Regions from separate parts of the Cupriavidus sp. UME77 genome, predicted to be linked through region 3. Evidence: predicted binding sites of a transcription regulator. Region 3 holds the regulator's gene; each other region holds the start of a gene.
The links. Region 3 encodes sigma-54, which starts transcription at its own class of promoters, with help from an activator protein. Its sites were predicted from a motif close to TGGCANGNAANCTGCTTT; they were not measured.
Positions count from the first base shown of each region.

Region 1 (5,045 bases), on a different contig from region 3:
CTGGACCTGCATGTGGTGGCGCCCGACGGCCAGCACACCTTCTACGCGAATCGCGTGGCCAGCAATGGCGGCGCGCTCGATGTTGACGTCACCACCGGCTACGGCCCGGAGATCTATTCGATTGCCGCGCCGCCACCCGGCACCTACCTGGTCTATGTAAACTACTACGGCAGCGGCGCCGGCCCGGAAGCCATTACCGTGGCGCAAGTGGCGCTGATCACCGATGAAAACACGCCCAACGAAAAGCAGCAGGTGTTCCGCGTGCCGATGCGCAAGCCCGGCGAACTGACGCTGATCAAGTCCTTCGTCATGAAGTGAGCACCGCCCCGAAACGCTCCAACGCCTCAGCACCCCAGCACCCCAGCGTCCCGGAACCTCCGGGATCACCCCGGAAGCACAATTTCCCCCAATCCCCATGCAGCAGCAGAAGATCCTGTTCCTCAGTGTTTCCGCCGGCGCCGGCCACATGCGCGCCGCTGAAGCACTGCGCCTTACCGCCGAAGCCGAATTCCCCGGCGTGCAGACGCTTCACCTGGACGTGATGGAATACGTCCCGGCCACGTTTCGCAAGCTCTACACCGACTTCTACATCAAGCTGGTGAACAGCTATCCGGCCCTCTGGGGCATGCTTTACCAGCACACTTCCGAGGCCGACCCGGCAGCACCGATGCAAAAGCTGCGGCGCGCCGCCGAGCGCCTGAGCACGCGCGCGCTGCGCCGTGCGATCGACGAGTTCGCCCCGGATGCCATCGTCTGCACGCACTTCCTGCCCGCCGAGATCCTGATGCATGAGGTGCGCCGGCAGCGGCTGGCGGTGCCCGTGTGGGTGCAGGTGACAGACTTTGATCTGCACGGCATGTGGGTGATTCCCCATATGACGGGTTACTTTGCCGCCAGCGAGGAAATCGCGTTTCGCATGCGGGCCAGCCGGATCGAGGCTGGCCGCATCCACACCACAGGGATTCCGGTGGTGCCGGCGTTTTCCCACCCGCAGGATCGCCAGGCCTGCGCACAGCATTTCGGGCTCGATCCGGCACGGCGCACCATCATGCTGATGGGCGGCGGGGCAGGGCTCGGCGGCCTTGACGAGGTGGCCGGCGCACTGATGCGGCTGGACCACGATTTCCAGCTGATCGTGCTTGCCGGGCGCAACGAGAACGCCCTGGCGCGGCTCAAGACCCTTGCCGCCGCACACCCCGGACGCCTGTTTCCCTTCGGCTTTACCAACGAGGTGGAACGCCTGATGGCATGCTCCGACCTTGTCATTACCAAGCCGGGCGGCCTGACCACGTCCGAATGCCTGGCGATGGGCGTGCCGATGGTGGTCAATGCGCCGATTCCCGGGCAGGAAGAGCGCAATGCCGATTACCTGCTGGAGCAAGGCGCTGCGCTCAAGGCGGTCGACCTGATATCGCTCGAATACCGGGTGCGCCTCTTGCTGGCGGAGCCGGCACGGCTCGACCAGATGCGTGCGCGTGCTAGCGCGCTAGGACAACCGGCGGCGGCGCGCCGCGTACTGGAAACCGTGCTCGGGCAATTGGCGCGGTGCGGCCAGCTAGCCGGCCACGGCGGCGCGGCTGCGACGGCGGGGCGTTGAGATGCGCGCGCTGAACCTGTCTTCTTCAACCCGGCACGCGGGCCAGTCCTATCCGTCGCACCATCCCATGGTGCTGGTGCTGACCGTGGCGTGGACCCTGCTGCTGGCCTATTTCTTCGCTAACGTGGAGATCCAGATCGAGGGTGCCGCGGGCTGGGCGGCCAACCTGCCCACCTGGCGCATCGAGCATCATTGGCTGCTGGATATTTTTTGGGGTGGGCGCCCGATGACGGGGTATCACGCGTGGGTATTCCCCTGCGTAGCGCTGTTCTTCCATTTTTCACTGGTGTTCGGCGGGCGCTGGAACTGGCGCGCCGAGGCGCGCGTGATCGCCTGCATCATGGTGTTCTGGATCAGCGAGGATTTTCTCTGGTTCGTGCTGAACCCGGCATTCGGGCTGGCGCGCTTTGCGCCGAGTTTCGTGCCCTGGCACATCCACTGGTGGGCCGGCGCGCCTACCGATTATTGGGTTTCGCTGGGCGTGGCGGCCGCGTTGCTCTGGCTGTCATGCAGGGGACCGGTGGGGAATCGTTACAGTTTTTAGGTAAACGCCGTCAATGTGACGTTTAGTGCATATATTGCGGCGCAATGTGTGACCAATACAACGCTTCTCGCCATTTTGCGGCGGTGTATCGTGGCCCATTTTGGCGCCATCCTGTTTCCTGGGAGTAGAATCCGGCCCTTGTGCACTTTGTAGCATTCTTATAACAAATGAGCCCCCGTCCTTCGCGCATGGCGTGCATTGACGCTCTCAAGGCGATCAGTTCACAGCTGATCGTGCTGCACCATCTTGCCTTCTATGGCCCCATGTCCGATGCGGCCCACGTGCTGGCGCCCGGCCTGCTCGACTGGTTCTCGCAGTACGCGCGCATTGCCGTGCAGGTGTTCCTTGTCATCAGCGGCTTCCTGGCGGCGCGCAGCCTGGCGCCCGGCGGGCATTTGATGGTGCCCCGCCCCTTGCAGGCAATCTGGGGCCGCTACCAGAAGCTGGTGGTGCCCTATACGGCGGCTATCTTGATTGCCATTGCCGGTGCGGCCATTGCGCGTACCTGGATGCATCACGACTCCATTCCCGGCGCCCCCGGCCTGCACCAGTTCCTGGCGCATGTGCTGCTGCTGCACAACGTGCTGGATTTCGATGCCTTGTCCGCCGGCGTCTGGTATGTGGCCATCGACCTGCAATTGTTCGCCTTGCTGATGGTGGCGTTGTGGGCAGCCCGCCGCTGCGAGCGATGGTTCGACGTGGGCGGCAGCCCGATGGGCCCGCTGGTGGTGGCCGGGCTGGTGCTGGCATCACTGTTCTGGTTCAACCGTGATGCCACGTGGGATATCTGGGCGATTTACTTCTTCGGCGCCTACGGCTTGGGCACGCTGGCCTTCTGGGCATCCGAGCCTGAGCGTTCGCCGGTGGCACTGCTGGTGTTGTGTGCCGTGGTGCTGGCAGCGCTGGTCGTGGATTTCCGGCTGCGTATCGCGGTGGCGCTGGCAATCGCGCTCCTGCTCGGCACGGCGCGCCGTGGCGGTTGGCTTGAGCACTGGCCGCAGGCGCGGTTCCTGGCATTTTTCGGGCGCATTTCCTACTCGGTGTTCCTGGTGCATTTCCCGATTTGCCTGGTCGTGAATGCCTTGGTCTTCCATCTGGCTCCGCACCAGCCCGTCCTCAATGCGCTCGGCATTGTGCTGGCCTGGCTGCTGAGCAACGCCGCGGGGGCCTTGTTCCATCGCTACGTGGAGAGCGGTGCGCCGCTGCGCGCATTGCGCCTGGCGCTGTGGCCTGCTGCCCCCGAGCCGGTCCAGCGGCAGCAGGCGGGGCAGCAACGGTCAACCTGACCGACCGATAGTCCCGATAGCGCTTGCGGTTTATCCGAAGGCACATCCAGCGGCACCCGGCCCCAGCGGCCCGGTGCCGCTTTTACATGGTGCCTATGCACCAGGACCAGCGCTGGCCGCGGCGCTTGCGCACAGGCACGGTGCGCAAGCGCCATCGTGCGATGTGCAACACAAGGTAAAAACGAGCATTGGGATATGGCACGAAGGTTGCCTACTATGGAATCGTAAACCTGACCGTTTGGTCAGGATTCTTGTTCCGAGGCTGCCATGTCCGATCATATCGTCCTGACCTCGCACGCGCGCCGCGACAAGCCGGCCGAGCCAATCCACTGGGGGGCTGCCACGGCAGCGGAGCGCGGCCCCGTGATCGCAAGCCTGACCAATCCGGCTCAGCGCAATGTGATCGGCACCCATTCCGGCGCATACGCGGTTTACCGCGCGCTGGCGGTGGCCTCCGGCAAGCTGCAGCGAGACCACCGCGCCGATCTCACCGATACCTCGCCGGCCGAGGTCATCGGGCCTCACCCGCAATGGAGCGACCCGGACAAGATCGTCTCGATGGATCCCTGGGGCCACCTGGTTTCCAGCGCCTTTGGCGACCGGATCGCCGCGGGCATCGACATCCGTCCCTCGATCGCCATTACGCGCGCCCACATCAATATGCCGGAGCTGATGGGCGCCATTGCGGCCGGCCGGCTCACACCCGACGGGCAGATCCTTCATGCCAATGGCGATGTGCGGGTCACCAAAGCCGCGATCGATCCGGTCTGGTACCTGCCGGGGCTGGCGCGCCGCTTCGAGATCAAGGAGAGCATGCTGCGCCGCAGCCTGTTCGAGCAGACCAGCGGCATGTTCCCGGAACTGGTCACGCGCCCCGACCTGAAAGTGTTCCTCCCGCCGATCGGCGGCATGACCCTGTACTTCTTTGGCGATGTCAGCCAGCTTGGCAAGCCCGAGACCAAGGTGGCCTGCCGCGTGCATGACGAGTGCAACGGCTCGGACGTGTTCGGCTCCGATATATGCACCTGCCGGCCGTACCTGGCCCACGGCATCGAGGTCTGCATCGAGATGGCGCAGCAGGGCGGCGTGGGGCTGGTGGTCTATAACCGGAAGGAAGGCCGGGCGCTGGGTGAGGTGACCAAGTTCCTGGTCTACAACGCCCGCAAGCGCCAGGTTGGCGGCGATCGGGCCGAGACTTATTTTGCACGTACGGAATGTATCGCCGGCGTGCAGGACATGCGCTTCCAGGAGCTCATGCCCGACGTGTTCCACTGGCTCGGCATCAAGCGTATCGACCGCTGGGCTTCGATGAGCAATATGAAGCACGGGGCGCTGACCGCTCAGGGTATCGAGGTGGTCGAGCAGGTTGCGATTCCCGATGCACTGATCCCGGCCGATGCCCGCGTGGAAATCGACGCCAAGGTGGCGGCTGGCTACTTCACTAGCTATACCCCGCCCGACGCGGAAGAACTCGCGCTGGCCAAGGGTAGAGGACTGCACGAATGAACGAGATACCCGAAGCGGGTGGCGTGCGCGGCGCCGCGAATCCCTTCATCAACGGCGAGGATGATGCCGGTGGCTGGGCCAGTCCCGTGCCGCCGGGCCATCCAGCCGCCGC
Region 1 is NZ_LZZU01000097.1:12,627-17,671, reverse strand. It holds gene A9975_RS37200 (YfaP family protein) at 1-318, shown strand, start outside; gene A9975_RS37195 (glycosyltransferase) at 416-1,597, shown strand; gene A9975_RS37190 (hypothetical protein) at 1,665-2,141, shown strand; gene A9975_RS37185 (acyltransferase) at 2,309-3,427, shown strand; gene A9975_RS37180 (GTP cyclohydrolase II) at 3,695-4,933, shown strand; gene A9975_RS37175 (URC4/urg3 family protein) at 4,930-5,045, shown strand, end outside.
Region 1: A9975_RS37180 (GTP cyclohydrolase II) is a predicted target of sigma-54. The motif match lies at 3,624-3,641, and genes of this name have one in related genera.

Region 2 (5,045 bases), on a different contig from region 3:
CTGCACCGTCTCACCCCGGTGCTGGGCTCGCTGCAGGACGCCGGCCACAAGGTTGCGCTGGTGACCGATGGCCGCATGTCCGGCGCTTCCGGCAAGGTGCCGGCGGTCATTCATGTGGGGCCTGAGGCGCTTGCCGGCGGCCCGCTGGCGCGCGTGCGTGACGGGGACCGGATCCGCGTGGACGCCGTGGCGGGCACGCTGGAATGGCTCGGCGCTGCCGATGGCGACGGCGACCTGGCGACGCGTGCTTCTGCTGTGCTGCCGGACGACGCCTTCACGAACTTCAGCGTTGGCCGGGGCCTGTTCGGGCTGTTCCGCCGCAACGCGCGGATCGCGGAGGAGGGCGGCAGCGCGCTGGACCTCTCCGAGGCCGACGCGCCCGGCGCTGTCCAAACGGGCGCGGCCGTCGCACAATAGGCAGCGCCCCTTAAATTTGTGTCATTTGTGTCCCCGGCAGCCGATGGCTGGCGGAGACGACCCCGAGCCGGCCCATGCGGGTCCTATCATGGCTTCATGGCTGAACGCTTGCGGTGCCGACCAGCGGCCGGCGCGGGGACTACCGACAAGGATGGGAAAACCATCCGAACATGATCATTGGAGCAGACATGATCTACATCCTGATGGGCGTTTCCGGCAGCGGAAAGACCACGGTTGGCCAGTTGCTGGCCAAGACCTTGCAATGCGGCTTCCACGACGCCGATGAATTCCACAGCGCCGCCAACAAGGCGAAGATGCACAACGGCATCCCGCTGACCGACGACGACCGCTGGCCCTGGCTGGCCGCGATGCGCGCGGCGATCGATGCGGCTCGCGCCGAGGGGCGCACCCACGTCTTTACTTGTTCCGCGCTGCGGCAGACCTACCGCGACCGCCTGACGCCCGCCGACGGCGGCGTGACCTTTGTCTACATGAAGGGCGATGCCGCGGTCATTGGCGGCCGCCTGGCCGAGCGCAGCGAGCACTTCTTCAATCCCGCCCTGTTGCAGAGCCAGTTCGATACCCTGGAGGAGCCGAATGACGCCCTGGTGCTCGATATCCGCCAGACGCCGGAGGCGCTGGTGCAGCGCATCCTGGCCGGGGTGCAGGCACAAAAGGGGGTGGCGATCGCCCGCTGAACCGATGCCAACGCCGGCCCGAAGCCAAGGCTGGCAGACATCTTGCTTATCCATGTTTGATGGCGCGAACGCCTGCCGCTTGCGGCTTTCGTGGTCATAGGTATCCTATAGGGACAGCACTTCGAAGCATGACGAGACGGTCCGCGGCCAAGCCGCCGGGCCTCGGGTGGTGATCTCAAGGTGCTGTGCCGGGAACAACAAGCCAATCAAAACGGGATAGCCGGCAGTTGGGGCGGCACCCAAATCATGGGGGAACGGCCATCATGGCGGCGCGGTTTTTCGACGAGATGCTCGATTGGCAAGATGGCGTGGCAGCAGCAATCCACGCGGGCGAGTCCCTGCCGGCAGGTGCCGTGCGGGGGCACTACAAGCAGTTCGCGGATTGGTTGGCGCGCCAGTCCGAAGGCACCATGGGCAACAAGCGCGCCGAGGCTGACCTGATCTTCCGGCGCGTGGGCATCACGTTCGCCGTTTACGGCGAAAAGGACGAGTCGAACAGCGGTACCGAGCGGACCATCCCGTTCGACGTCATTCCCCGCATCTTCCCCGCCAGCGAGTGGGCGACGCTCGAGCGCGGGCTGCGTCAGCGGGTGTCGGCGCTGAACCGCTTCATCCACGATATCTATCACGGGCAGGACATCATCCGCGCCGGCGTGATCCCGCCAGACCAGATCTACAACAACGCGCAGTACCGCCCCGAGATGCTCGGCATCGACGTGCCCCGTGACATCTACGCCCACGTGGCGGGCATCGACGTAGTGCGCGCTGGCGAGGGTGAGTTCTACGTGCTGGAAGACAACCTGCGCGTGCCCTCCGGCGTGTCCTACATGCTGGAGAACCGCAAGATGATGATGCGGTTGTTCCCGGACCTGTTCGCGCGCAATCGCGTGGCGCCGGTGGCGCACTATCCCGACCTGCTGCTCGACATGCTGCGCGGCGTCTCGCCGCAGAACATCGCTGATCCCACGGTGGTGGTGCTCACGCCCGGCATGTACAACTCCGCCTACTTCGAGCATGCCTTCCTGGCGCAGCAAATGGGCGTGGAACTGGTCGAGGGCAGCGACCTGTTCGTGCAGGACGAGCACCTCTACATGCGTACCACCCAGGGGCCGCAGCGCATCGACGTGATCTACCGCCGGGTCGACGATGACTTCCTCGACCCGCTGGTGTTCCGCTCGGATTCCACGCTGGGCGCGGCGGGGCTGCTCTCGGTCTACCGCGCGGGCAATGTCACCATCTGCAACGCCATTGGCACGGGCGTGGCCGACGACAAGTCGATCTATCCCTACGTGCCCGACATGATCCGCTTCTACCTTGGCGAGGAAGCGATCCTCAACAACGTGCCGACGTACATGTGCCGCCGCCCGGACGACCTGCAGTACGTGCTGGACCACATGAGCGAACTGGTGGTCAAGGAAACGCACGGGGCCGGCGGCTACGGCATGCTGGTGGGGCCTGCCGCCACGCGCGCGGAGATCGATACGTTCCGCGAGGTCGTGCGCGCGCGTCCCGAGCAGTACATCGCGCAGCCCACGCTGGCGCTTTCCACCTGCCCGACGTATGTCGAGTCGGGGATCGCGCCGCGCCATATCGACCTGCGTCCGTTCGTGCTGTCCGGCAAGGATGTGCGCATGGTGCCGGGCGGGCTGACCCGCGTTGCGCTGCGCGAAGGCTCGCTGGTGGTCAACTCCTCGCAGGGCGGGGGCACCAAGGACACCTGGGTGCTGGAGCGCTGACGCGCGGCGCACGCAAGGATTGTTTGTGATTCCTGCGCTGGCCGCCGCGTTGCCGGCGGCGCGCGGGCGAACAGCGCTGTACGAGGGGACTGACCATGCTTAGCCGCACCGCCGACCATCTGTTCTGGATGGCGCGCTATACCGAGCGCGCGGAGAACACCGCGCGCATGCTGGACGTGAACTACCAGACTTCGCTGCTGCCGCAATCCGCGGAAGTGGCTGAGCAAGGCTGGTGGGCCATGCTCGATATCTCCGAGCTGACCAAGGTGTTCGACGAGAAGTACGGCCTGCTCACGCGCGACGACGTGATCGACTTCATGGTGCGCGACATGACCAATGTCTCGTCCATCATGAGCTGCCTGCGCGCGGCCCGCGAGAACGCCCGCGCCGTGCGCGGCTCGCTGACCACCGAGGTCTGGGAGACCATCAACACCACCTGGCTCGACGTGCAGCGCATGATCGCCGACGGCGTGCTGCGCGAGGATCCTTCGCAGTTCTTCGAGTGGGTGAAGTTCCGCTCCCACCTGGCCCGCGGCGTGCAGTTCGGCACCATGCTCAAGGACGATGCCTTCCACTTCATGCGGCTGGGCACGTTCCTGGAACGCGCCGACAATACCGCGCGGATCCTGGACGTGAAGTTCCAGGCCAGCACGGTCGACGAGAGCGATCCCAATCGCGACGCCAACGATTTCTATCACTGGGCGGCTGTCTTGCGCTCGGTGTCGGGGTTCGAGGTGTACCGCAAGGTGTATCGCACCGTGATCACGCCCGAGCGCGTGGCCGAACTGCTGGTGCTGCGCCCTGACATGCCGCGCTCGCTGGTGTCCAGCATGGACGAGGTGGTGTCGATCCTGGCGCTGGTGCGCAACCACCTTTCTTCGGAGACCGAGCGCCAGGCTGGTAAACTCCACGCCGATTTGAAATATGCGCGCATCGACGACATCTTCGCCGTCGGGCTGCATGCTTACCTGACCAGTTTCCTGGAGCGCATCGGCGACCTCGGCAACGGCATCAGCCGGGATTTCCTCGTGCCGCTGCTCGCTGCCTGACCTATAAGAAGTGGGGAGGTTGTGCCGGCCTCGCCACATCATGAAATACAAGATTCACCACAAGACGGTCTACCGTTACGCCGAGCCGGTCCTGCGCAGCGTGCACGAACTGCGGCTCGCGCCGCGCTCGGGCCCTCTGCAGGCCGTGCAGGAGTGGAAATTGTCCGTTCCCGGCAACCTGTCCGAGGCACGTGACGGTTTCGGCAATATCGTGCACAGCTTCACTATGGCCGGGCCAGCACATACGCTGGTGATCGAGGCCAGCGGCGTGGTCGATGTGACGCCGCCAATCGATGCGGACGGGCCGTTTTTCTGCGATGCGCCGCCGGCTGGCGAGGCGCGTGTGTCGCCGCTGTATTACCTTGGCGGCACGCCGCTGACCGCCGCCAAGCCGGAGATGGTGCGTTTTGCCGCGCCCTACCTGGCGGCGGGGGCGACGGTGCCCGCGCTGCTGGCGCTGGCCAATGGCATCGCCGGGCGGGTGCGTTACCAGTCAGATAGCACCGATGTGGACACCTCGGCCAGCGACGCGTTCGCGCTCGGCAGCGGGGTTTGCCAGGACCAGGCGCAAGTGATGGTGGCATGCTGCCGGGCCCTGGGTGTGCCGGCGCGTTACGTCAGCGGCTATTTCTATGACCCGGCCGCGTCGGAACTGGCCAGCCACGCCTGGGCCGATGTCTGCGTGGATGCCGGCAAGGAGTTGTGGTGCAGCATCGACGTGACCCACGGCTGCCTGAGCGACGCGCGCCATATCCGGCTGGCGGTCGGGCGCGACTATCGCATGGCTGCACCGGTGCGCGGGGTTCGCGAAGGCGGCAGCGGCGAGCGGCTGGCGGTCGAGATCGCCATTGCGCCGTTGCAGTGAATGAAGTGGTGCGCCGTGCACCAGAAACGGGCGCGCCGCAAGGTTCCGGGCGCACCGGCGCGGCGCTAGAATGCGGCCTTGGCCCAGTCGACTGGCTTGGCGATGCGCCAGGCGTGAATGTGCACCATTACAAGACAAGATCATGACGTACTGTGTAGCCATGCGGCTGGATGCCGGGCTGGTGTTCCTATCCGATTCGCGCACCAATGCCGGTGTCGATGCGATCTCTACCGCTCGCAAGATGACCGTGTTCGAGGAGCCGGGCGACCGCGTGATGGTC
Region 2 is NZ_LZZU01000072.1:72,915-77,959, forward strand. It holds gene edd (phosphogluconate dehydratase) at 1-417, shown strand, start outside; gene A9975_RS28670 (gluconokinase) at 606-1,115, shown strand; gene A9975_RS28675 (circularly permuted type 2 ATP-grasp protein) at 1,379-2,851, shown strand; gene A9975_RS28680 (alpha-E domain-containing protein) at 2,947-3,900, shown strand; gene A9975_RS28685 (transglutaminase family protein) at 3,941-4,765, shown strand; gene A9975_RS28690 (peptidase) at 4,908-5,045, shown strand, end outside.
Region 2: A9975_RS28675 (circularly permuted type 2 ATP-grasp protein) is a predicted target of sigma-54. The motif match lies at 1,147-1,164, and genes of this name have one in related genera.

Region 3 (5,045 bases):
ACCCAAACCGCACCGTCCCAGCCCGCCACCCTGAAGGACAGCAGCACGCTGGTCGTGCGCCACCTGAAGAAGCGCTACGGCTCACGCACCGTGGTCAAGGACGTGTCGCTCGACGTGAAGAGCGGCGAGGTGGTTGGCTTGCTGGGCCCCAACGGCGCGGGCAAGACCACGTCGTTCTACATGATCGTGGGGCTGGTGGCGCTGGACGAGGGCGATATCGTGCTCGACGACAAGCACATCAGCGGCCTGGCCATCCATGAGCGCGCGCGCATGGGCCTGTCCTACCTGCCGCAGGAAGCCTCCGTGTTCCGCAAGCTCAATGTGCAGGAGAACATCCGCGCAGTGCTGGAGCTGCAGCTCAACGATGGCAAACCCCTGGGCAAGGCCGAGATCGAGCGCCGGCTGGACACCCTGCTGGATGACCTGCAGATTGCCCACCTGCGCGACAACCCGGCGCTGTCGCTGTCCGGCGGCGAGCGCCGCCGCGTGGAAATCGCCCGCGCGCTGGCCTCCGCGCCGCGCTTCATCCTGCTCGACGAGCCCTTCGCCGGCGTCGACCCGATCGCGGTTGGCGAAATCCAGCGCATCGTCAGCTTCCTCAAGGCACGCAATATCGGCGTGCTGATCACCGACCACAACGTGCGCGAAACGCTGGGCATCTGCGACCACGCCTACATCATCAGCGAAGGCGCGGTGCTGGCGTCCGGGCAGCCTGAAGACATCATCGCCAACGAGTCGGTGCGCAAGGTCTACCTGGGCGAGAACTTCCGCATGTAAGGGCGCGCGGCGCCTGCCGCGCATCGCCCCCGGGCGGCTTCAGTGTCGCCTTTTATCCTTCAAACGATCATAGCGACACCAGCGATAGCAATTTCCGTTCCACCAGTACGGAAGTTGGGCATAAAATAGGTCGCATGAAACCGTCGCTACAGCTCCGCCTCTCGCAGCATCTCGCGCTTACGCCGCAACTCCAGCAGTCGATCCGGCTGCTGCAACTGTCCACGCTTGAACTGCAGCAGGAAGTGGAACAGGCGTTGACAGAGAACCCCTTGCTCGAGCGCGAGAACGACTGGCTGGACAGCCCGTTGCGCGTGTCTTCGGACGGCTCGGTGAACCTGCAGAGCGCGCCAGCGCCGGCGCCCGCCGATGGCCAGGGCACCAGCGAGAACCGCCCCGATGGCGCCCCCGAAGCCGACGACAGCTACTCCGACAGCAATGAGGACTACGGCAGCGACTGGAGCCTGGACGACTTCGCCCGCCGCCCGCAAGGCGAAGACGACGAAAAAACCCCGATGCAGCTGCGCGACGCCGAGCCCACGCTGCGTGAACACCTCATGGAGCAGTTGGCGCCGCTCAAGATTTCCCTGCGCGACAAAGGGCTGGCTATCTTCCTGGTCGAATCCCTGGACGATGACGGCTACCTGAGCACCACGCTCGAGGAAATCTGCAGCGAGCTGCCGGAGGAGCTCGAGTTCGAGGTCGACGAGATCCAGGCTGTGCTCACGCTGCTGCAGAGCTTCGATCCGCCGGGCGTCGGGGCGCGCAACGCCGCCGAATGCCTGGCGCTGCAATTGCGCAGGCTCAAGCATCCGCAGCGCGAACTGGCGCTGAGCATCGTCACCAACCACCTCGAGCTGCTGGCGGTACGCGATTACACGCGCCTGAAAAAAGCGCTGCAAGTGGACGAGCCGGAACTCAAGGCGGCACATGAACTGATCCGCTCGCTCGCGCCCTATCCCGGCCATGCCTACAGCCGGCCGGAAGCGGACTTCGTGGTGCCCGATGTTTTTGTTCGAAAGTTGAGCGGCGGATGGATCGCCCACCTCAACCCGGATGTGATGCCGCGGCTACGCATCAACGACATGTACGCGCAGATTTTGCGCGGTGCAAAAGGCGATGCGGGCGCGGCCGGACTGCAGCAAAAGCTGCAGGAAGCACGCTGGTTGATCAAGAATATCCAGCAAAGGTTCGATACGATATTGCGCGTCGCACAAGCCATTGTCGAACGTCAAAAGAACTTCTTCACCCACGGTGAAATTGCGATGCGCCCCTTGGTTTTGCGGGAGATTGCCGATACACTGGGTTTACACGAGTCCACCATCTCTCGGGTGACTACCAATAAATACATGGCAACGCCGATGGGGACTTTCGAGCTGAAGTATTTTTTCGGCTCTCACGTATCCACAGAAACCGGCGGCGCGGCCTCATCAACGGCAATCCGTGCGTTGATCAAGCAATTGATAGGAGCCGAAGACGCTAGGAACCCCTTGTCCGACAGCCGGATTGCCGAATTGCTCGGCGAGCAAGGCTTTGTGGTGGCACGGCGTACCGTTGCCAAATACCGCGAAGCGCTCAAGATTCCAGCAGTCAATCTCCGTAAGACTTTGTAGCCGAGCTGCATCGCCTGCCTGATGCAGCTCTTTCAGAAGGAGAAACGCTATGAACTTCAAGATCAGTGGACACCACTTGGACATCACGCCCCCTCTGCGTGAGTACGTGGAAACGAAACTGGAGCGTATCGTCAGGCATTTCGATCAAGTCATTGGCGTAAGTGTGCTGCTCTCTGTCGACAATACAAAAGAAAAGGACCGGCGGCAGTACGCGGAAATCAATCTACATCTCAAGGGCAAGGACATCTTTGTCGAAGCGCATCATGAAGACCTGTATGCCGCTATCGACGCACTGGTCGACAAGCTCGACCGGCAGGTGATTCGCCACAAGGATCGCGTGCAGAGCCACGACCGTGAAGCGGTCAAGTATCAGATGGCCGCATCGCAGATGCAGCAATGACCGTGCCTGGCGGCCCACATACCGGGCCGTCGGTGTCAGTCCCTTGAAAAACGGAATCAAGCCGCGCCCAGAGCGCGGCTTTTTCGTTGCAGCCCACCCGATCGGGTCACGCAGGGGATTCCGCAACGCATATGTAGCAGTGTATGCTGTGCAATACATGGTTGACTGGCCTGGCCATTCCGGTGCATGCGGCACCGCTTGAGCGCATCGGCTATTGCAATGCACAAAGCGGAAGCGGGCCTGCTCTATAATGGCCAGACGCCCGACACCGGCATGGGGGGACACCCGGTGGACACCTCGGGCCTTGGTTTTTATCCTCTTTCCGCCCGGCGGGACGCCTCCTGGCCCCGGGCCTGCTTACTAGATAGAAAACCCTGCGCATTCCACATGAATCGTTTGGCTAAATTGCTGCCACCCGGCAACATCAACCTCGACGTCAGCGTCACCAGCAAGAAGCGCGTGTTCGAACAGGCCGGGCTCCTCTTCGAGAACAACCATGGCGTAGCGCGCGCGACCGTGACCGACAACCTGTTCGCCCGTGAGTCGCTGGGGTCCACCGGCCTGGGCGCGGGGGTTGCGATCCCTCACGGCCGCATCAAGGGACTGAAGCAGCCACTGGCCGCCTTCATGCGCCTGGCCGAGCCGATCCCCTTCGAGTCGCCCGACGGCAAGCCGGTCGCGCTGCTGATCTTCCTGCTGGTGCCCGAACAGGCCACCCAGCAGCATCTGGAAATCCTCTCCGAGATCGCCCAGCTGCTGTCCGACCGCGAGATGCGCGAAGGACTGGCTACCTTGCCCACCCCCGACGACGTGCACCAGTTGCTGACGCAATGGCACCCTTGATCCGGCACTGAAAGCCCGTCCCTGAAAGCACCCGAATGGAACTCACTGGCGTCACCTCGCAGTCGATCTTCGACGACAACGCAGCCGATATCAAACTCTCCTGGGTAGCAGGACTTGAGGGAGCGGACCGGGCATTCGATGTCGAGTTTGCGCGTGAAGCCACGTCCGCGGCCGATCTCGTCGGCCACTTGAACCTGATCCACCCGAACCGGATCCAGGTGCTGGGCAAGCCCGAAATCACGTATTACCAGCGTCTCGATGACGAGATGCGCAAGCGCCAGATGGGCGAGCTCATCCTGCTAGAGCCGCCGTTCCTGGTGATCGCCGACGGCATGGAACCGCCGCCCGACCTGGAGCTGCGCTGCACACGCTCGTCCACCCCGCTGTTCACCACGCCGGTGTCTTCTGCCGCGGTAATCGATCACCTGCGCCTCTATCTGTCGCGCATTTCCGCGCCGCGCGTGACCATGCACGGCGTGTTCCTCGACATCCTCGGCATGGGCGTGCTGGTGATGGGCGAGTCCGGCCTGGGCAAGAGCGAGCTCGGCCTGGAACTGATCTCGCGCGGACATGGGCTGGTGGCGGACGATGCCGTGGATTTCGTGCGCCTCGGGCCGGACTTCATCGAGGGCCGCTGCCCGCCGCTGCTGCAGAACCTGCTGGAAGTGCGCGGCCTGGGCCTGCTCGACATCAAGACCATCTTTGGCGAGACCGCGGTACGCCGCAAGATGAAGCTCAAGCTGGTGGTGCAGCTGGTACGCCGCAACGATGGCGAATTCGAGCGCCTGCCACTGGACTCCCAGTATCTCGACGTCCTCGGCCTGCCCATCCACATGGTCAAGATCCAGGTGGCGGCCGGCCGAAATCTCGCCGTGCTGGTCGAGGCCGCCGTGCGCAACACCATCCTGCGCCTGCGCGGCATCGACACGCTGCGCGACTTCATGGACCGCCAGCGCGCCGCCATGCAGGCCGATGTCGCATCGCGGGGCCAGGGCCGGCTGCTCTAGGTTTGGCAGGCCCACGCCGTGCGACCACGACGGGGCCGTTTTCAATTGCTTACATCCGGCCGCGCTTCGATGGTCAACGCGATGGGGGTATAGGCCGTTTTGTGCAGTAATGGGCATTGGGCCCAGCCCCGAGTTGCCGAGCCGACAGGCCAGCAGCCATGAAGTTTTCCACAGCCAGGAGAGCAAGCATGAAAAAATTGATCGCGATGTGCGTGCTGGTAGCCCCGCTTTTTGCCACCGGCGCCTTCGCCCAGAATGCACCGGCCGCAGCACCCGCGGCACCGGCGGCAGCTAACACCCAGCAGGACAAGATGAAGGCTTGCAACACGCAGGCCACTGGCAAGAAGGGCGACGAGCGCAAGGCCTTCATGAGCGATTGCCTGTCCAACAAGCCCGCGGCCGCACCCG
Region 3 is NZ_LZZU01000031.1:20,418-25,462, reverse strand. It holds gene lptB (LPS export ABC transporter ATP-binding protein) at 1-777, shown strand, start outside; gene A9975_RS11710 (RNA polymerase factor sigma-54) at 912-2,387, shown strand; gene hpf (ribosome hibernation-promoting factor, HPF/YfiA family) at 2,437-2,787, shown strand; gene ptsN (PTS IIA-like nitrogen regulatory protein PtsN) at 3,175-3,630, shown strand; gene hprK (HPr(Ser) kinase/phosphatase) at 3,666-4,637, shown strand; gene A9975_RS11690 (PsiF family protein) at 4,826-5,045, shown strand, end outside.

Region 4 (5,045 bases), on a different contig from region 3:
AGGCCGCACCCGACATGAAGGGCATGAACAGCAGGTTGGTCAGCACATACTCGAAGGAGAACGAGATCGCGGTGATGAACTCGAACGGCCCCGCGCTCATGGCGTCTTCGAAATAGGATTTGGGCACGGACAGGTACCAGACCCGGTCATGCATGTGCTGCCATTCGCCGAAGCCGTTGAAGTACTTGTTGTAGACCGACAGCGTGTGCATCTGGGTCTGGGCGTGGCGCAGCTCGTCGATCGACTGCATCTGCGCCGCCACCCGCGCGCCGGCGCCGCGAAAGTGCCGCCCGAGGTGGGCATAGCCGCGGTGCGCCGCGTACTCCAGCGGCGTCACGCCGGTCAGGAACAGGCGCAGCGCGTTCAGGTAGCGCGGGTCCGAGACGTTGAGGTGGCCGTTGTTCTGCACGAACGAATCAATGATCGCGTACAGCTTGCGCTCCTTCTCCGACTGGTACTTCCAGTAGGCGTCCATGGTCATGCGAAACGGGTCTTCCCATTTGTCCCAGTCATGGATCTTGATGCCTTCGTACTTGTCGTAGGGAAAGACCTTGTCCATCGGCTCGTAGGTGGTTTCCCAGCCGAGGTCGCGCGTCATCGTCGCGTATTTTTCCCGCAGGTTCAGCTTCTTTCGTGCGTCCATGATGTCTTGTCTCCGTTTGTCTTTGCGGTGGGCGGGCCGCTTCAGGCGTTCCAGTGCAGGGTGAAGGCGTCGTCGTCTTCGTCGATGTTTCCCGACAGCGAGATCAGGTTCAGGTGAATCTCCTGCAGGTCCCAGTCGCGCCCGAGCTTGTCGGAGACCAGTTCGCGCAGGATGGTCAGGTGTCCCGGCGCATCGATCTTCACCATGGCGGGAAACTGCGACACCACCGCGTGCGGATTGGCCTCGGTGATGGCCTCGATGATGGGACGGGTGTCGTCGTTGCTCTGCAGCGCGATATAGACGTTGGCGGTCATGGCGGTTTCCTCAGGCGGCAAGGCCAAGCTTGTTAAGACGCACGTCGAACTGCTCCACGCACAGCGCCACCACCTGCTCGCCGCCCTCGCCCAGCAAGGTGTCGGCCACCGGCACCAGCGCCTCGGCCACTTGCGCACGCGCGGCGCGGGCCCAGCCCGACAGCAGCATGCGATTGGCATCGGACTCTGCCGCGGCGGTCTGGATCACCGCATCGACCCAGCGTGCGTGCTCCTCGCGCCAGTCGTTCATGAACTCGGTCAGCACCGCCAGCCCGGTGCCGCAGGCGCGCACGATGGCCGCGTCGGCGTGCTGGTACACCATCGGGTAAAGCAGGCCGTCGAGCACCAGGTTCTGGGTGACGAAGGTCTCGAACCAGTCCTCGATCACAAAGCTGCGCTCAACCAGCCGGCGCATCGGCTGCCACGCGGCGCTCTCCATCCAGGCCACCTTGGCGCGCTCCAGCGCCACGCCGGTGTTGCCATCCAGCAGCATGCCGATGCGCGTCAGGTACTGCGCAATGCCAAGGCGATCCATCGCGCAGTAGGTGCAGGCCTGGGTGATGGCCGTGCCCCAGCCGTAGTCGGCGCAATAGAAGTTGTTCATGTTGGCGCCCCACTCCACATGCCGCAGCGGCAGCAAGCCATCGGCCAGGCGGTCCTGCCATTCGGCGGGCAACGCCTGCAGCAAGCCGCGCTTTTCCACAAAGGCGAAGCTCTTCTCGGTGGCGTCCTGCTGGCGGCCGCGCGCCGTCACGTAAGCGCCGTAGAAGTACTGGCGCGGGTCCTTGAGCGCGTACCAGTCCGCCATCACGATCGCGGTGCGGCGCTTGTCGTAGATCTCGTGTTGCGAGTCCCACGTCGGGCGGTAGTGAAAATTCACTTCCGACTGCACGTCGTAGGTGGCCTCCTGGTAGCGCGAGGCGGGCTTGTCGCCAAAGCGGCGCGCCACATGGCCGTAGGTCTGGCGCAGCGGCTGGATCTGCTGGGTCTTGATATCGACTTGCATCGCTTGGTCTCCTGGGTCTTGCTGTTTTTATGGGGGTGGTTCTGTGCGTGGTTCGGTGCGTGGTTCGGTGCGTGGTTCGGTGCGTGGCGGCTGGCCGAGCTCAGTCGCCCTGATCGGGCGCGGGGATCTCCGGCGGCAGGAAGCGCACGTGGTTGACGCTGCAGAAGGCCTCGAACATCGGCTCGGGCATGATCAGCTCGACATTGAGCTCGGGGTCCGCCACGCAGAACGCGAACTGCACAAAGCCCTCGGGCGTGCGGCCATCAACGCGGACGAACCGGGGCGAGGCTTCAAACAAGGGGACCGACTGGTTGATCATGGCGCTGCTCCTTCGCATGGGCGGTAGGCCTCTATTGCGAAGAGCGTGCCAGCTGGCGCAAACGACGGCGCCACAAGGCGCGTCGGGATTCGGGCCGCGCCGGATTTCGCGTTTACCCGGAATGGCGCATGCGCCGTGGCTCAATCAATTGATGAAGTGCGAGATGAAATTTGACCAAATGATGAAAAGCCGCGCCGGGTGGCGGTTTGCGGGGAGCCAGGCGTGACTTCGCAAGGCTGCGGCGTCGCAACAAGGAAGGGGGTTAGAGGAAGGAGCGGGAAGGGATTGCGGGCGCATGCGGCGCAACAAGCGGGGGAGTTACTGGATTGGGGTGGGGATTGGTGGATGGATCAAATGATTAAATCGGTCTTTTGGGGGTGGGTGGCGGTGATTGTTTGAACGGTGTTGGCGTTTACACCCAAGGTGCCATACGACATCGCTCTGCTGGAGGCGTTGCGGTTTATTTCGTCGGCGGTGGCATCTTGCACCCAAGGGCCATACGACATCCCCCTGCGGGGGCTGCCGGTCACTTATATGAACGCGCCCCGGTTTGCTAGGTAAACGTTACGCGATGCTTGATCAGGGTTGGTTGCAGACTTATATCCGGCCTAGTGCAGGCCAAGCCTGCGGCCCCGATGGAATTCGCCAAGAGCGGCCCTCTCCTCTTCAGCGTGCTCGAAGCACCAGTGACCGATCAGGGTTCAGCTCTTGCGGTCCAACCTGTCTTGCCATCTCGTTCATCTACCGTCGCAACCTTCTAGTCGAATTCAGTAACCTTGCTTGCAAGCCGCGGCTAGACCGGCTCCGCCTACGGTCGTTGTAGGCGGGGCTGGCCTAGCGCGGAATTCGCCGTTTGCTTGGCCCTCTCGGCTTTCTTTAACTCATGGTCTCTTTCATACGGCTCATTGCCCATCAGCACGGCCCACGCAGTTCGCGCCGCCTTGTTGGCTAGCGCCACCACCGTCACGTTGGTGGGCCGTCGGCGTGCCAGTTGTTCGCACCACAAGCCTTTGTCCTTGGCTCGGAACAGGACTGCCCTGGCACCATGGATCAGCAGCATGCGTAGATAGCGGTCACCGCGTTTGCTGATCGCGCCCAGGCGCACCTTGCCCCCAGTGCCGTGCTGACGCGGCACCAGCCCGAGATAGGCCGACAGTTGCCGCCCCGATCGGAAGCCGCGCGCATCGCCGATAGTCGCCACCAGTGCTGTGGCCGTGAGCATGCCGATACCCGGAATTGTCATCAGCCGTTGGCACTCTGGCTGCGTCTGGGACCAGGCCTTGATTTGTCCCTCCAGCCCCTCGATGCCCTTGTCCAGGCGGCCGATCAGGTCGAACTGCTCGCGCAACGCTTCGAACATCCTCGCGGGCACGTCTTCCTCGACTTCGGCCAACCGCTCGCGCATTTCCGCTAGGCCTGCCTGGCGCCCCTTTTTGAAGCTCAAGCCAAACTCATAGAGCGCCCCACGCAGGGCATTGATCATCATGGTCCGCATCTTGATGTGCTGCTCGCGCATCCGATGCAACACCAGCGTGGCCTGCTGCTCTGCCGTCTTCGGCGTCACCGCAGGCATGTCCAACTGTTGTGCCGCAGTCCAGATCGCTCGCGCGTCTGCGGCATCGGTCTTGTTGGTCTGCACGAATGGCCGAACGAATTTCGCGTGCAGCAGCTTCACCTCATACCCGAGCGCCATGAGCTTGCGCGCCCACCAGTGCCCACTGCCGCATGCCTCCAGCGCCACGCGTCCTTTGTGCTGAGCTAGAAACTCGATCAGCTTTTGCCGCTGGAATCGCTGGTTGTGAATCTCGCCGGTCTCCGGGTCAACCCAGTACAGCTGGAACACATGCTTTGCAATATCCAGCCCAAATGTCATAGCATTCATTTCGGGTCCCTCCGTTCCTGTAGTGGTGGTGAGATCTTCCACTCTGGCACATTGCGATGCCGTTCGGTCTGGAGGGACCCCCCTCTCATCAGACTCTTTTTTGCCCGACCCACACTACCGTGTCGCCACCTCGCGCTCCACTGCGGGGACGGGGCGCGTTCATACCATCTCTTCTTTGCGTCGGCAAAGAAGACTAACGAGAAGAAAGCCGACCCTGCCGGGGGCAGAGCAATCGGGCTTATGTGGGGGTGCGGTTGCGTCGTACGGCCCCGAGTGTTGGCTGGCCTTTGCCTTACCGGCTCAGAGGTCATCGTAACTGCATGACCCAATGGTCACGTGGTGGTGCCCCTGATCGCTTTGCCCGGTGAGCGTTCGACCATCTGCCGTTACCGGCGCGGACCATCACGACACATCGCCCATCAATGGTTTCGTGGTGGGGCGGGCGCGGTGGTCAGGGCCTTGGGCATATCAATCCGGTGCCACCGCGCCCACGACGGAACCGGTGCGCCTGCAACTTCGTGGCCGGCCGCTCCGCGAGCGACAGACGGCTTGAAGCAAGTGGTGTCTACTACCGGGGGCCTCACCACACTCACGGCGCTCGTCCTCGGAGACAAAACCACGAAACCAGCCACACCCGAAACGGCGCAGCACTTCGCCCCGCGAACGGCAGATGTGGGAATGGTCACCGCGCACGAGGTCAAGGGCCGCGCCACGTAACCCATGGGTCATGCATAAATGATGACCTGTGAGCCGGTAGGATTCGCTAGCCAACACTCCGGGCCATACGACGATATCATCGACACTCGAAAGCCTTATTGCTCTGCTCCCGGCAGGGTCGGCTTTCTTCTCGTTAGTCTTCTTTGCCGACGCAAAGAAGAGAT
Region 4 is NZ_LZZU01000011.1:88,847-93,891, forward strand. It holds gene A9975_RS04825 (aromatic/alkene/methane monooxygenase hydroxylase/oxygenase subunit alpha) at 1-643, opposite strand, end outside; gene A9975_RS04830 (MmoB/DmpM family protein) at 685-957, opposite strand; gene A9975_RS04835 (aromatic/alkene monooxygenase hydroxylase subunit beta) at 968-1,963, opposite strand; gene A9975_RS04840 (phenol hydroxylase subunit) at 2,064-2,282, opposite strand; gene A9975_RS04845 (IS110 family transposase) at 3,091-4,164, opposite strand.
Region 4: A9975_RS04840 (phenol hydroxylase subunit) is a predicted target of sigma-54. The motif match lies at 2,316-2,333, and genes of this name have one in related genera.